Regions from separate parts of the Peribacillus sp. NPDC101480 genome, predicted to be linked through region 1. Evidence: a T-box and tRNA genes for the amino acid it is inferred to sense, from the RefSeq annotation. Region 1 holds a T-box; the other holds one or more tRNA genes.

The links. The T-box of region 1 lies ahead of glyQ (glycine--tRNA ligase subunit alpha). A T-box ahead of a tRNA ligase gene usually reads a tRNA of that ligase, here a tRNA-Gly.
Region 2: it encodes a tRNA-Gly, which carries the amino acid that the T-box ahead of glyQ (glycine--tRNA ligase subunit alpha) is inferred to sense. The anticodon was not compared.

Annotation. Positions count from the first base shown of each region.
Region 1 covers NZ_JBNNSB010000001.1:954,704-958,123, forward strand. Annotated here, with positions in the region: gene era (GTPase Era) at 1-521, shown strand, start outside; gene ACQKMF_RS04750 (YqzL family protein) at 621-764, shown strand; gene recO (DNA repair protein RecO) at 798-1,550, shown strand; T-box leader at 1,609-1,785, shown strand; gene glyQ (glycine--tRNA ligase subunit alpha) at 1,883-2,779, shown strand; gene glyS (glycine--tRNA ligase subunit beta) at 2,766-3,420, shown strand, end outside.
Region 2 covers NZ_JBNNSB010000001.1:121,897-125,316, reverse strand. Annotated here, with positions in the region: gene ACQKMF_RS00705 (B3/B4 domain-containing protein) at 1-442, shown strand, start outside; tRNA gene ACQKMF_RS00700 (tRNA-Gly) at 1,503-1,576, opposite strand; gene ACQKMF_RS00695 (YbjN domain-containing protein) at 1,767-2,180, opposite strand; gene ACQKMF_RS00690 (FUSC family protein) at 2,340-3,420, opposite strand, start outside.

The DNA.
Region 1 (3,420 bases):
ATCCGGATGATTTACTTCCGATCATTGAAAAATACCAACAGCTTTACCCTTTTGCGGCAGTCGTTCCGATTTCTGCGCTTGAAGGAAATAACGTTGATACACTGCTTGAGCAAATCAAGGAACATCTGCCTGAAGGTCCCCAGTTTTATCCTGCTGACCAAGTGACCGACCACCCGGAACGTTTTATCATTTCCGAATTGGTCCGCGAGAAGGTTCTGCACCTTACACGGGAAGAAATTCCGCATTCGGTGGCTGTTGTCATCGATTCGATTAAAAAAATGGATAACAGCGACACCATTAATGTCATGGCGACGATCGTTGTCGAACGTGATTCACAAAAAGGCATTGTCATCGGAAAGCAAGGGAAAATGCTTAAAGAAGTCGGTAGCCGTGCCAGAGTGGATATCGAAAACTTATTGGGCTCAAAGGTTTTCCTGGAACTGTGGGTGAAGGTGCAGAAAGATTGGCGTAACAAAGCAAGCCAGCTTCGTGATTATGGCTTCAATGAGAGCGAGTATTAATTAACAAAATTTACGCGTCATGAAAGTTCGGAAAACGGTCAAGCTAATCATATGGTCGGATATTCATATTGCTAGTTAAAAATGAAAGGTGGGCTTTATATGTTGGATTTTACCTGGGAATTATTCTCTGAAACAGGTAATGTGGACACCTATTTGCTGTTTAAGGAGATAGAAGTCGAAAGACAGGAAAGACACTTGGTATTGAACGATGAGCTAGCAGAAATTGATTTTCCTGTTTCATAGGTTAGCCTTGGCAAGCATGGGTGGTGTCTTGGTATGCTCCAAAAATGTGAGGGCATTGTCATAAGGCGAACTGCATATGGAGAAAATAACAAAATCATTACTATATATACCCGTGAGCTAGGAAAAATCGGCGTTATGGCTAGAGGGGCCAGTAAACCTAACAGCAGGCTTTCTGCCGTCACACAGCTTTTTTGCTCCGGGTATTTTCTTGTAACTACATCAACCGGACTCGGAAGTCTTCAGCAAGGCGAAATGGTCGATTCACTCCGTTTCATAAGGGAGGATCTTTTTGCCACTGCTTATGCTTCTTATATTGTTGAATTGCTTGATAAAAGTGTCGAGGATAAGAAACCGAATCCATATTTGTATGAGTTGCTTTCGCAAACCTTGCATTACATAAACGAAGAATATGACGCAGAGGTATTGAAATTCATTTTTGAAATGAAGATGCTGCCCGTCAATGGGATTAACCCAGTGCTGAATCAATGTGCTGTATGTGGTGAAACGGAAGGGGAATTCTCCTTCTCGCTTCGGGAAGCGGGCTTTATCTGTCACCGCTGCCTGGGGAAAGACCCTTATCATTATAAAATTTCAGCTGCAGCCGTCAAATTGCTGCGAATCTTTTATTATTTCGATTTATCAAGGCTCGGAAACATTTCCGTCAAGCCTGAAACGAAAAAAGAACTGCGAAAGATCATCGATGTTTATTATGAGGAATATTCTGGTCTGAACTTGAAATCAAAAAAGTTCCTGAATCAGATTGATACGATGAAAGATATGTTTTAGGATCTGACCTATTGACATTCCTTGTTAGTTTGTATAAAATTCTAAACATCAAAATAAGAAGATTGCGTTGATGGAAAAGAGTATCTGTCATTCTCCATAAAAAGCGAACCCGGGACGGTGGAAGCCGGGATATGGATTTACAGGGAAGGGCGTTTCCGGAGCATGTTGCTTTGAAAAGAGGCCGTTTTATAAACGGCAATTAGGGTGGAACCGCGGGTATACTCTCGTCCCTATGCATTTCGCATAGGGACGGGAGTTTTTTGTTTGCCCAAATGTGATGGGTTCCGACCTGATTTTAAAAAGAGCCGTTTTAAATAACCTGGAGGTGTACGATGAATATTCAAAATATGATTTTAACGTTACAAAAGCATTGGTCTGAACAAGGCTGCATATTGATGAATGCTTATGATGTCGAGAAAGGGGCAGGAACGATGAGCCCATACACGTTCCTGAGAGCCATAGGACCGGAGCCTTGGAGCGTTGCTTACGTGGAGCCATCACGCCGTCCTGCTGACGGTCGTTATGGTGAGAACCCTAACCGACTGTATCAGCACCATCAGTTCCAAGTGATCATGAAGCCGTCGCCTGACAATATCCAAGAATTATATTTGGATTCTTTACGCGCTTTAGGGATAAATCCGCTTGAGCATGATATTCGCTTTGTGGAGGACAACTGGGAAAACCCATCACTAGGGTGTGCCGGTCTCGGTTGGGAAGTGTGGCTTGATGGAATGGAAATAACGCAATTTACATATTTCCAACAAGTGGGCGGTCTTGAGTGCAAGCCGGTTTCCGTGGAAATTACATACGGGATCGAACGTCTCGCTTCATACATTCAAGATAAGGAAAACGTATTTGACCTGGAATGGACAGATGGATTCACAGTTCGGGATATATTTGGACAGCCGGAATACGAACATTCGAAATATACGTTCGAAACCTCCGACCTTGATATGCTGTTTCAGCTTTTCACGATGTATGAAAAGGAAGCGCATCGCCAAATGGAAGAAGGTCTTGTACATCCCGCATATGATTATGTTTTGAAATGTTCACATACATTTAACCTTTTGGATGCCAAAGGTGCCATCTCGGTGACGGAAAGAACGGGTTATATTGCCCGGTGCCGTAACCTAGCGCGCAAGGTTGCCAAGACCTTCTATGAAGAGCGGGAAAAATTAGGCTTCCCGATTCTGAAAGTGAAAGGGGAGAATACAAATGAGCAAGCGTGATTTGTTATTGGAGATTGGATTGGAAGAGCTGCCTGCCCGTTTTGTGACAGCATCAATGAAACAGTTGTCAGATAAGGTGCAGCAATGGCTAAAGGAAAAAGCGATTGAATTCGGAACGGTTGAAGCTTTTTCCACACCAAGACGTTTGGCCGTACTGGTGAAAGACGTGGAAGAGTCCCAAAAGGATATCGAAGAAGAAGCAAAAGGCCCGGCTAAGAAAATCGCTTTGGACAGCGAAGGCAACTGGTCTAAAGCGGCATTGGGATTCGTCAGGGGTCAAGGAATGACTTCAGAGGACATTTATTTTAAAGAACTCAAGGGTGTGGAATATGTCCATGTGAATAAATTCATAAAAGGACAGCAGACCGTTCAGCTTTTATCTGAGCTTGCTGAAATCATCAGCGGCATGACGTTTCCGAAAAATATGCGTTGGGCCAATCAGGAGCTCCGCTTCGTCCGTCCGATTAAATGGCTGATTGCCTTATTCGGCAATGACATTGTGCCATTCAGCATTGCTGATGTGGAAACGGGCCGTGAAACAAAAGGACACCGTTTCTTGGGCGATAGCGCTAGCATCGAACTGCCGGAACTGTACGAAGATACGCTAAAAGAACAATTTGTTATGGCGAATCCAGATAAAC
Region 2 (3,420 bases), 830 kb from region 1:
ACGGTACCGCCCCTCCGTGGAAGCCCTTTACCGTCGAGTAAAAAAACAGAATTACTTGACACCCATTCACTCAGCCATCGATTTAAATAACTTCTTCTCGCTGTTATATGAAGTTCCGATTGGCATTTATGATGCGGAAAAATTATCAGGGGACATCTCGATTAAGATCGGCGAGGAGTCAGATGGTTATGAAGGTTTGAACGGCCGCTTGAATTCCATGGAGAATATGATTACATCTGCCGATCATGTGGGCGCATTCGGAAGTCCTTACGTTGATTCAGAACGCACGAAAGTCACCGAAGAAACGAAAAAAGCTATCCAAATCATTTATTTACAACCCAATACTCCAATCACGGAAGCAGATCAGCTGACGAAATCCCTGATGGACATGTTCCTTGAAATCCATGGTGGTGAAGGGACTTACTCGATTGTAGAAGGATAATTAAAATTCGAACGAAATTAAACCCTTTCCACAATCGGAAGGGGTTTTTATGATTTTTCCAATTAATAAAACCAGTCCTCTAGTATCCTTTTATTCAACCGATCGATCCATACCCTGAAAAAAGCGATAAAATGATTCCTGGATTTTAAGAGCATAAAGGATCACCTAGCTTAAATTTGGTTCGGGATGAGTCTAGCCTACGGACTTTTCTTAAATTACATTCCAGTTGGTTCCAGAAATCCGCTCCCTTTCCGCCGACTGTCTGCCAAGCCTCCTCGGCGCAAGCGCCTGTGGGGTCTCGACTAGCCAGTTATTCGGCAGGAGTGTCGCAAATTTCTTCCATCCATTAAGGATTACAGTAAAACAACATCAAGGATCACCTAGTCTTAAACTTGGTTCGGGATGAGTCTAGCCTACGGACTTTTCTTAAATTACATTCCAGTGATTCCAGAAACCCGCTCCCTTTCCGCCGACTGTCTGCCAAGCCTCATCAAAGCAAGCGCCTGTGGGGTCTCGACTAGCCAGTTATTCGGCAGGAGTGTCGCAAATTTCTTCGAACCAGTGAGGGTTTCATAAAACAATAAAAAAACAAAGAGCGAGATTGCCTACAATTTTATCCAAAAAAATGTTTTTGCTGTTTTCAGCCGGAGCACTTTTGTTTCAACCTACACCTCACTATTCCGACTCCCAATCCCTTTTTGTCGCCAAACTGCAACCATAACAATGGTTATTACATATCCGCACACCTTGCTCTTCCCCATTAACAGTGTCTAAACAGACCTAAACTACATAACTTGCAAGTTTGGACAAAAAAAAGCACACACTTAGTCAAACTGATTCTACTTACGTAGTTAATCACATTGACTAAGTTAGTGCTGAATCGAAATCCCCACTCTCCAGGATGGAGGATAATATAAAAATTTTTCGGGCATAACATACTTACTGCAGGCAATTTGAACAATAAAAAAAATCCCACTGTAAACAGTAGAATTCTTGTAATAATATTTAAACGCAAAGCTTCGTTCTCCAGGTAACGAAACCCTACGTTATGAGTATGTATTGGAGCGGGTGAAGGGAATCGAACCCTCATCATCAGCTTGGAAGGCTGAGGTTTTACCACTAAACTACACCCGCATATTCTTGTAGAAGTTTGTCGAATTACCAATCAACAAAATTAATTATATAGTTTAATGTGAAAAAATGCAATAGTTCTTTTAAAAAAAATTAATAATTAACGTATTGTAACGTTAATATATTCATTCACTCTAGTAAAAATGTTAAAAAGTCCTCTGAATCAGAGAACTTTTTCATCCTATATGATGATCTAAGACCAAATGACTTCCATTAACCGCGGATAAACCTGCTGTGCCGTTTCAAGCAGCATGATTAACTTCCTGAACGCCAGATCCGGTACGATGTCCCCCTCAATGGAGTATGAATACCGAATGGAAATGGTCCCATTTTCCTCATACAGCTTAGAATACCTAAAATTAGCATTATATTCATTCAACAGTGTATGTACATCCTGTTTCTTTTCAGGATTCTTCAACTCGGCGACATTAAAGCAAAATAAGTCCGCCACATTTTCATCTTGATTGAAAGCAAATACTAAAAGGACCTTCCAGCCGTCCTTTAACTTTTGCTCAGCCCTAAAAAAGGTGGTGCCATCTTCATTCAACTCATTCATATAGATTTTCTCACTAGTTAAAAAATCACGAAATTTAGCAACGTTTGACATGGTTCATCACCTTTCTCTTTGTAATTACATTTTATAATGAAAACTGGCATTTTTACAGACTTTTCTATAAACCTTCCAATTTCATCCTATTAATAGGGGCGAAGAATCACTCATTTAAAGAAAGGGATTCAAATATGATCTCCCGGATCAATAGATTGATTAGCCAGTTGCTTCTCCGGAAAACTGAAGCGCATCTTGTAGGTCCAAAATTTCCTGACGGATTTTTGAATATCCTTCTATTTCTGGCACTTCTTTATTCGTATGTGATCGACTTTTATCGGCCGCTATCGCCATGTTTTCGAAAACATACAGCAACTGAGCAAGCTCCCGCTCTGAAAGGATTGGCCGTTCAGAGGATTTTAAGCTGGCATTTAGATAATATCCCAACTGTTCTATCGAAAATATAACGGGCCAAAGAGATTCCAATCTAGCCTTGTTTTTGAATATCTCACCAAGGGATGCATTGTAGACGGTTAATAGATTCACCATATTTGTTTGCATTTTGTTCCTTTCACTGCTTTCATCAATTGCAAGGTCATTATCTTTTTCAGAGAACGCCATCAATAATAGCTGCCCCTGGCTACGAATCGTTTTGGCTATTAAATGATTGAGAAGACTGGATGCCGAACGACTTCCGAGTAACAGCGTCCCAATAAGCCCTATCAAGCTACCAACGACAATATCGGTTATCCTTACAGTCGCAAAAAAACCGAAATCATAGCTTTGAGATGAATATTCCGCCATGATCAATGCTGAAGGGGTAAAAAACATCGCCGCCAATCCATAATTCCGAACGATGAAAAGCTCTGTAATGAATGTCAAAGATAAAATGATCAGAACGATGATGAACTCGTTATGAACGGCTGCTAGAATTAAACTTGCTATCAGGAGTCCGATGACCGTCCCGAAAGTCCTTTGGACCGCCCGATGGAATGTGGAGATGATGGTCGGACCCGACATAACGGCAGCACAGGATAAGGGAATCCAGTACGAACGGTTAAAATCGGCGGAATAGGCGATGATCGCCGCAATGGTAAGGATTGTTCCATATCGAATGGAAGAGAGGAAAACAATGGAATTCTTATCGAACGCCCCAAGAAAAATGGTCTTTAAAGAAGGCTTGGAGATGGTTGCTGCTTGATCGATTTTTTGTACAGGTTCATTCATGATGGCATCTGCATTGTATATCATCATGAATAACGCTTCCACCTCATCAGTCATTTGGTCAGGTTGAAGGATC